DNA from 2 places in the Eubacterium sp. AB3007 genome. Region 2 is predicted to be linked to the other one. Evidence: predicted binding sites of a transcription regulator. Region 2 holds the regulator's gene; the other holds the start of a gene.
What was found. The regulator HrcA, encoded in region 2, represses chaperone genes, less so after heat shock. The targets are predictions, from matches to a motif close to TGTTAGCACTCNNNNNNNNNGAGTGCTAACA.

Region 1 (4,803 bases), 680 kb from region 2:
CATGGTCAGATCGCAAGGAACAAGCATCAGGCCAAGCGGAATGAGCGTAGGAAGAAGCTTTACAGCCACCCTGTGGTTGTGGAGGAAGAACCATATATCGAGGTAGAGGAATCTGTCGAGGAACCTGTCGAGGAACCGGAAGCGGTCGCTGTGGCAGCCGAGGAGGTGGAAGCACCGGCGGCACCAGCCGAAGAGGAAGCCCTGGCCGAAGAGGCGGCACCAGCCGAGGAGGAAACCCCGGCCGAGGAGGAAACCCCGGCCGAAGAGGAGGCGCCAGCCGAGGAGGAAACCCCGGCCGAAGAGGAGGCGCCAGCCGAAGAGGAAGCCCCGGCCGATGAGGAGGCGCCAGCCGAAGAGGAAGCCCCGGCCGAGGAACCTTCGACAAAACCGGAAGGGAAGGGACTGACCTTCTCTGAGGTGTTTGAGGAAGAAGACCGGGAGGAAGAGTCCAGGCGCCGCGGGAAAGGGCTGAAAATCGCAGCGGTCCTGATCATACTGGCCATCCTTCTGGGTGCGGGCTACGTGTTGTCCGACCGTTACCTCATGAGCCCGAACACCTTCCAGAAGGACAGCACCATCAACGACGTGGACGTATCCGGGCTGACAGAGGAGCAGGCCCAGACGAAGGTCAGGGACTACATCAACAGTGAGACCCTGCGGCTCTATCAGGATGGGGAACCCATTGGCACGATCAGCGATTTTGAGTTCAACTATGATTTCGGAAACAAGATCAGCAAGTGCCTGTACCCGGGATTCCCCAAGAAGTTCACCAGGCTCTTCGACAAGGATCAGCGTGAGTACGAGATCGATCTGAAGCCCATCAATCAGGACAAGAACTTCAACAAGCAGTTCGCGGCCCTGGATATCGTCAAGCATGCCAAGGGCACCGAGGAGACCAAGAACGCCTACGTGGATCTGACGACTCATGATTTCAACGTGGTGTCCGAGGTTTACGGTAACGGCATTGATACCAGGAAACTCAAGCAGGCATTGATGGACAGTGTCGGTGCCAACGAGATGGAGTTCCAGTACGATCCGGACGATTTCCGACTGCAGCCCACCATCAAGGCCAACAGCCCGGAGATCCAGCAGCGGCTGGAGTACTGCAAGAAGTACCTGTCGCAGGAGATCAAGCTGAACACCTTCAAGGGTCCCTACACCATTCCGCCAAAGGAAATGAACAAGTTCATCGAGGCGGATGCGCAGGGGAATCGCATTATCAAGAAGAAAAAACTCAAGAAATACGTCAAGAAGCTCCGGGAGAACTTCAGTGTCAGCGGCGGGGAGTATGACCTGGATCTGGTGGGCGGCCATGTCCATGTCAGCGGCGGTAACTACGGTGTCTATGTGGATACCTCTGCGGAGTACAAGCAGCTGAAGAAGGACTTTGCGGCAGGCACCAACGTGACCAGAGACCTCCTCTATGAGGGCGGAAGGACACCGGCGAGCGGCAACGACATCGGCAACTCCTATGTGGAGATCGACATCAGCCGCCAGAAACTCTGGTGCGTGGTGAACGGCAAGACCGTCGTCAAGAGCGATGTGGTCACTGGTAACGAGGCAGAAGGGTACGGAACACCGACCGGTCTCTATGTGATCGCCTACAAGGTCTCTCCGTGCACGCTGCGGGGAGAGAATGCGGACGGAAGCAAGTACGAGTCCAAGGTTTCCTACTGGATGCCATTCAATGGCGGTATCGGCTGTCATGACGCTACATGGCGGGGCAGCTTCGGCGGGAGCATCTATCGGTATTCCGGAAGCCACGGGTGCGTGAACATGCCGTACAGCAAGGCAGAGGAGCTTTACTACAACGTGGATGCCGGCATGCCGGTGGTGGTACACAACTGATCATAGTTTTTACAGGGCACAAAGCCCTGTTTTTTTGTTTGCAGGGACTTGACTTTTTCAGCGAACGTGGTAGAGTATATATGTGTGTTAGCACTCGTAGATGTAGAGTGCTAAATCAGAATAATCGGAGGCGAGATAATGGCAAAGAAACAGTTTAAGGCAGAATCTAAGAAACTGCTTGACCTGATGGTGAATTCCATCTATACCAACAAGGAGATCTTTATCAGAGAATTGATCAGCAACGCCAGTGACGCGCTGGACAAGCTGTATTACAAGAGCCTGGAGTCCGGAGATACCGGCATCAAGCGCTCTGACTTTGTGATCCGCATCGATGCGGACAAGGACGCGCGGACGCTGACCATCAGCGACAATGGCATCGGCATGACCAGGGAAGAGCTGGAGCAGAACCTGGGCACCATCGCCAAGAGCGGAAGTCTTGCGTTCAAGCAGGAGCATGCAGAGGATGGCAAGGATGAGAATGACATCGTTGGGGCCAAGGCACAGAAGGCAACGGATATCATCGGGCAGTTCGGTGTCGGTTTCTACTCTGCGTTCATGGTGGCTGATCAGGTGAAGGTGACTTCCAGAGCCTATGGCAGCGAGGAATGCTTTGTGTGGGAATCCACCGGCTCTGACGGATACACCGTGGAAGAGAGCGAGATGGAGAGCAACGGGACCAGTGTGGTGCTGCATCTGAAGGAGGACGTGGAAGGAGAAAAGTTCAGCGACTATCTCAGCGAGTACACCATCCGCGACCTGGTGAAGCGCTACTCGGACTACATCCGCTACCCGATCCAGATGATGGTGGAGAAGACTCAGCCCAAGGAAGGCACCGAGGAGGATGAGAAGCCGGAGATGGAGACCATCCACGAACTGGAGACCCTCAACACCATGGAGCCTATCTGGAAACGCCAGAAGAGCAAGGTCAAGGACGAGGATTACAACGAGTATTATAAGAGCAAGTTCACCGATTACATGGATCCGGCCAGGGTCATCCGCACCAGCGTAGAGGGTGTATCCAGCTATACGGCGCTGATGTTCATTCCCGGTCACGTGCCCTATGACTACTACACCAAGGACTATGAGAAGGGGCTGCAGTTGTACTCCAGCGGCGTGCTGATCATGGAGAAATGCAAGGACCTGCTGCCGGATTACTTCAACTTTGTGAAGGGGCTGGTGGACTCTCAGGACCTGTCGCTGAACATCTCCCGTGAGACACTGCAGCAGGATCGTCAGCTGAAGAACATCGCCAAGAACCTGGAGAAGAAGATCAAGAAGGAACTGGTCAAGTGGATGAAAGACGACCGGGAAGGCTACGAGGCGTTCTTCAAGAACTTTGGCCGACAGATGAAGTTCGGTTTGTACGAGAGTTTCGGCATGCACAAAGACGTCCTGATGGATCTGATGTTGTTCTACTCTTCGTCGGAGCAGAAGATGGTCACGCTGGACGAGTACATCGAGCGCATGGGCGAGGACCAGAAGAACATCTACTATGCTCCCGGCGAGACCATCGAGAAGATCGACATGCTCCCGCAGACAGCGGCTGCCAAGGCCAAGGGGTATGAGATCCTCTATATGACGGACGAGATCGACGAGTTCGCCATCCGCATGGTGAACGAATACAAGGAGAAGCCGTTTAAATCTATTTCTGACGAGGACATGACCGAGGAGCTGTCGGAGGAAGAGAAGGAAGCCGTCAAGAAGGCAGAGGAAGAAAACAAGGATCTGCTGGACTTTGTGAAGGAGACTCTGGGAGGAAAGGTGGCCGAGGTCAGCCTGTCCGCAAAACTGGCGGACGCGGCGTGTTGCTTGATCAGCAAGGGCGGCATCTCTCTGGAGATGGAGAAGACCATCAACGCCATGCCTACCGATGAGCATATCAGCGCGGAGAAGGTGCTTCAGATCAATCCGGAGCATGCGGTGATGGCGAAACTGCAGGATGCGTTCACGCACGGCGCAGAAGGCAAGGAGCGGGCGGCAGTGATCGCCAGACTGCTTTATGACCAGGCAGCGCTGGTGAGCGGACTTGCAGTGGAGGATCCTGTGCAGCTCAGCAAGGATATCTGCAGCATGATCACACAGTAAAAAACAAGGCGGCTGTTCGAGGAACAGCCGCCTTTTGGTAAGCCAGGAAGAACTCAACCTTTTCGGACCACCGCCGCGACCAAGGCTGCCAGCGGATAGAATTCCAGGCGACCCACCAGCATGTCCAGGATCAAAACGATCTTGGAGAGTGGACTGAAAGTGGCGTAGCTGCCCTGGGCGGAGATCTCTGCGATGCCGGTGCCGGTGTTGTTGATGCAGGCGATCACTGCTGAGAAGTTCGCATCTATACTGTGGCCGTTGGGATCTGCGGAGATGATCAGAAAAGAGGCGATGACCACCATGAAATAGACCGTCAGGAAGGTGACGATGCGGCGCATCGTGCTTTCGGAGACGGTCTTTCCGTTCAGGCGGATGACCATGACCCGGTTGGGCTCCAGCCGTTCCACCATGGTGCGGTGGATATCTTTGGATAGCAGCAGGGCTCGGCCGATCTTGATCCCGCCGGAGGTGCTTCCCATACAGCCTCCACACCACAGCAGCAGATAGAGCAGGGTCAGGGCCAGGCCGGACCACTGGGCAAAATTGGTCACCGTGAAGCCGGTGGTGGTAATGATGCTGGTGACCTGGAAGGCAGCGCTTCCCAGGGCGCCCAGGGCTGTGCCTGCGTCACCCCGGCGATAGATGCTCCAGGCGACCAGAAGGGAACTCAGGAGGATCAGCAGAAGATAGGTGCGGAGCTCCTCGTCCCGTAGGAATTGCCTGTAGTTGCCCGTGCTCCCCAATAGATACAGAGCGTAGTTGATACCGAACAGGAGCATGAAAAGCAGGGTGATGACTTTGGCGGCAACCGGATAACTGGTCAGTCCTGTGTTCAGCACGGTAAATCCGCCGGTGCTTGCCGTTCCAAAG
Region 2 (4,803 bases):
CGGAGTAACGTCCAGCAGCAGCACGTCGTTGACCTCACCGGTCAGCACGCCGGCCTGGATCGCAGCACCGACAGCCACACACTCATCCGGGTTGATCCCCTTGAACGGATCCTTGCCGGTCACTCTCTTGACAGCATCCTGTACCGCCGGGATTCTGGTGGATCCACCAACCAGGATGACCTTGGCGATATCACTGTTGGACACACCTGCATCTGCCATAGCCTTCTGCATCGGCTCGATGGTGCGGTTCACCAGATCTGCTGTCAGCTGATCAAACTTGGCTCTTGTCAAATCCATGTTCAGGTGCAGCGGGCCGGCATCCGTCACGGTGATGAAAGGCAGATTGATGTTGGTGGTCTGTGCACTGGACAGTTCCTTCTTGGCCTTCTCAGCGCCTTCCTTCAGTCTCTGCAGTGCCATATTGTCATTTCTAAGGTCAACGCCGTTCTCCTTGGCAAAACTGTCCGCCATGAAGTTCATGATGGCGTTGTCGAAATCGTCTCCTCCCAGATGGGTATCTCCGTTGGTAGCCAGTACCTCGAACACACCGTCACCCAGTTCCAGGATGGATACATCGAAAGTGCCGCCGCCCAAGTCATAGACCAGGATCTTCTGGCTGCCCTCTTCCTTATCCAGGCCATAGGCCAGAGAAGCCGCTGTCGGCTCGTTGATGATTCTCTTCACATCAAGACCGGCGATCTTTCCGGCATCCTTCGTAGCCTGCTTCTGGGAGTCAGAGAAGTAAGCCGGTACAGTGATGACTGCCTCGGTGACCTTTTCTCCCAGATAACTCTCTGCATCTGCTTTCAGCTTGCTCAGGATCATTGCGGAGATATCCTGCGGGGTGTATTTCTTCCCATCGATCTCAACAGTGTAATCCTCTCCCATGTGGCGCTTGATAGAAGCGATGGTTCTCTGCGGATTGGTGACAGCCTGCCTCTTGGCAGTCTCTCCCACCAGCCTCTCACCACTTTTGGCGAATCCCACCACTGACGGAGTGGTTCTGTTTCCTTCTGCGTTGTTGATAACGGTCGGCTCTCCGCCTTCCAGTACTGCGACGCAGCTGTTGGTTGTTCCTAAGTCTATTCCGATTACTTTAGCCATAATTTGCTCTCCTTTCGTCGTCTGTCCTAATTATTGACCATGACCATAGATGGTCTGATTACTTTACCATTTAGTGTGTATCCCTTTTGCATGACGTTCGTGACCTTTCCACTCTCGTAGTTCGAATCGTCTGTCGTCATTACTGCGTTGTGGAAGTTGGGATCAAAATCCTCTCCCAGCGCCTTTATTTCCTCCAGCCCGGACTTGCTCAGCACATCCGTTAGCTGCTTGAAGATCATATTCATTCCTTCTGCATAGCCTGCATCTTCACCCTCGTGCTCCAGCGCTCTCTCAAAATTGTCAAGCACCTCCAGAAGCTGTGTCACCAGTTTCTCGTTGGCATACGCATAGATATCGCTTTTCTCGTTCTCTACTCTTCTCTTGTAGTTCTGGAAATCAGCCATGAGACGCATGTATCGCTCGCTCTCTTCCTCCTGGGAAGTCTCCTGCTGTTCCGTTGCCTCATCTTCAGGTTCCGGTTCTGCGCCTGCGTTGATATCTTCCTCAGCCTGTGCGCTTTCTGAATCCTGCGCTTCCTGATCAGTCTGCGGGTCTTCGATTTCGATCTCCACGCCCTGCTCTTGATCCATTACTCTTTCTTCGTTAGCCATCGTCGTTTTCTTCACCACCTCTTAGCATAAATGTGTTACTCAGATTCTCGGTAAGATATTCCACTATGGAAGTGATCTCTCCGTACTTCATTCTCGTCGGCCCGATCACTCCGATCTTACCAACCATCTGCCCGTCAACATGATACGTTGCCGTGATCAGCGAGCAGTCTTTCATATCGTCATCAGCATTCTCTGCGCCGATGGTCACGATCATTCCATCACCCCGGTTCATGAGCTTTTGCATGAGTTTCTCCCGCTTGTCGAACAGCGAGATAAAACTCCGCGCTCTATCCAGATCCATATACTCCGGGATATCAAATATATTGGAAAGGCCATCCATATACAGGTTCACGTTCAGCATGTCGGAAAGTGTCCGCATAAAGTTCGGCATGATGCTGTCCGCCAGTGCGTTCATGGCCTCGATGTCTGTGTTGAAATCATCGATGATGTTGCCCGTCAGCACATCGGAGATCGTTCTCCCCTTGTAGTTATAGGTGATGTTCTTGGCCAGGATCTGCAACTGTTCCTCCGTATACGGCACGTTCATGTGAAGCACCGTGTTGGAGATCTTGCCACTCTCTGCCACGATCATCAGCACTACGCTGTCCTGATCCACCGGGAGCAGGTTGACATACTTCAGCTTGTCCTCCTGCTTGCTGGGCGTCACCGCAAAGGATGCCAGATTGGTGATCTCCGACAGAAGCGCTGCCGCATGCTGCATGGTCTTGTCGAACTCAGCGATGTCTGCCTTCAGGGTCTCTGCAATGATCTGCTTCGCCTCCGGAGTGGGCTCTACCCGCCCCATCATGCTGTTGACATAGAGCCTGTAAGCCTTGTCGGAAGGGACTCTACCCGCCGAGGTATGGGGATGCGTCAAGTACCCCATTTCCTCCAGGTCGCTCATCTCATTTCGAATGGTCGCGGGACTTATGCTCATATCCAGTCTCTTGGACAAAGTCCTGGACCCCACCGGTTCTGCCGATCTCACATAATCCTGAATGATGGCCTGTAGAATCTTCAGTTTTCTTTCTGTTAATTCCATTGCCTTCTCCTTGTTAGCACTCACCTATACGGAGTGCTAATTACTATATATAATGTACTACTCTCTCGGCAGGATGTCAACACTATTTTCATAGTTTTTCTTGTAAATTTGGTGAGCGAATGTGGTGATCTTGTGACAAAGCAAACAGCCGGCGTTTCCGCCGGCTGCATGCTAGATGAACTATTGAAATTGAATGGACATTTATATCTATGTCACAAAAGAGGAATCGGTCAGAGATACTGCACCATGTGGTTGGAGTGGTCTTTCGACCGCGAACTCAGTTAAATTTATCTAACAAAACATTATTGATTCAGGCCGCTTCCGCGGCCTTGGTTAAGTACCTCTAACCACCATTATAATGCCATAAGTTGAGTCTCCTGTCAACCCCTATTCTAAAAAAAATCTACTCTCTCCTACTTGTTCCAGAGCTGTCTCCCCGACCCGATCTCAAAATGACAGATGACGATTCCCTTGTCCACTTTACAGAAGGGACCGAATCCGGCCTTTACCTTCACGGTCTCCCCTTCCAGGTAAAACCGGAACTTCTGCTGATTGATGGCAGTGGGAGCCATCAGTGCCGCCTGTACGCCCCGACGGAACCAGTCAGGCGCCGGGCGATCTGTCTGGCTCACATCCTCAAATTTTTTGGAACGGCGCCGGCTACCCTGATCTGCCCCGTGTCCCACGGTGATCACGGCCACCAGTTTCTCTCCTGGCCCGATGTCATACGCCCTGTCCACCTTGGTGTAGGTCCCTCCTACCCAGCAGGTGTTCAGTTCCAGTTGTTGCGCCAGCAGTACCAGCTTCTCTCCGTAATACCCGCAGCGCTCGTCCAGATCCCGAGACTTGGGACCGATCATCGTAATGTAATCCTGCACCCCCTGGAATCTTCCGTATTTCGCCTTAAACGTGCTGAACGCCTTGGGCTCGTTGGTGATAAGCTGCATGTGCAGCCCGCCCTCCTCGTTGTAGCGGGTGATGGCCTCCTGCAGTTCCTGAAATTGAGAACGGCTCAGAGGCTCCTCTGTATACTTACGAACAGAATGCCGATATTCGATGGCCTCCATCAGTGACATACGTTCAGGCATCCCTTCCACTTCACCGGTCTGTCTCTGGAGCAGAGCGGCATCCTTGCTTTTTCTACCGAACATTGTCACACTCCTCTCTTATCTTGGTGATGACGTCCGACACCAGATCGGAAACCGGCTGGCGGTCTACCCCAGCCACCAGGTTATCGCACATATTCATCGGGATGAGGATGCGCTTCGCAGGGCTTTGTGCCACCGCAAGCGCCATGGCCGGCGTCACCTCGCCCATGAGAGAGTCTGCGATGACGATCCCAAGAGGACCGATGATATAATCCGCACGACGACAAGCCACGATTGCCGGGTTCTCCCCGGTGGCCCCCTCGCTGGCACCTGCCTTCAGCATGGTCGCGGTGGCCACGCTGTTGGTCCCAACGACCTTGATCTCCGCGGCGGGGAACGCATCGCGTACTGCACCCACCACTTCTCTTCCAAGTCTTCCGCCCTGTCCGTCTATCACTACGATCTGCATCCGCTATCCCTCCATATGGTTGATCATGCTGGCCAGATAGCCAGCTCCAAAGCCGTTGTCGATATTCACCACGCTGACCCCGCTGGCGCAGGAGTTCAGCATGGCAAGCAGCGCTGTCACTCCGCCAAAGGCCGTCCCGTACCCCACACTGGTGGGCACAGCGATCACCGGACAATCCGCCAGACCGCCAACCACACTGGCAAGGGCGCCTTCCATGCCGGCGATGGCGATGATGACCCTGGCGTTCATGATGTCATCTGTATGATTAAGCAGACGATGGATCCCCGCTACTCCTGCATCGTAGACCCGATGCACTTCGTTTCCGAGCGTCTCCGCAGTGATCGCCGCCTCTTCCGCCACCGGAATATCGCTGGTCCCCGCTGTCATCACCAGTATATATCCCGGAGCATCCACCGGGATCATCTTCCCGATAACGGCTGCCCGGGCATCCTCAAAATACTGAAAAGGGATGTCTTTGCGAAAGTACTC

Region 1: htpG (molecular chaperone HtpG) is a predicted target of HrcA. The motif match lies at 1,934-1,964, and genes of this name have one in related genera.

Annotation. Positions count from the first base shown of each region.
Region 1 covers NZ_JIAD01000001.1:316,805-321,607, forward strand. Annotated here, with positions in the region: gene P156_RS12610 (L,D-transpeptidase) at 1-1,848, shown strand, start outside; gene htpG (molecular chaperone HtpG) at 1,987-3,933, shown strand; gene P156_RS11115 (TrkH family potassium uptake protein) at 3,987-4,803, opposite strand, start outside.
Region 2 covers NZ_JIAD01000001.1:995,533-1,000,335, forward strand. Annotated here, with positions in the region: gene dnaK (molecular chaperone DnaK) at 1-1,104, opposite strand, end outside; gene grpE (nucleotide exchange factor GrpE) at 1,131-1,715, opposite strand; gene hrcA (heat-inducible transcriptional repressor HrcA) at 1,708-2,757, opposite strand; gene P156_RS0104985 (nitroreductase family protein) at 3,171-3,908, opposite strand; gene P156_RS0104990 (DUF3842 family protein) at 3,898-4,314, opposite strand; gene larB (nickel pincer cofactor biosynthesis protein LarB) at 4,318-4,803, opposite strand, start outside.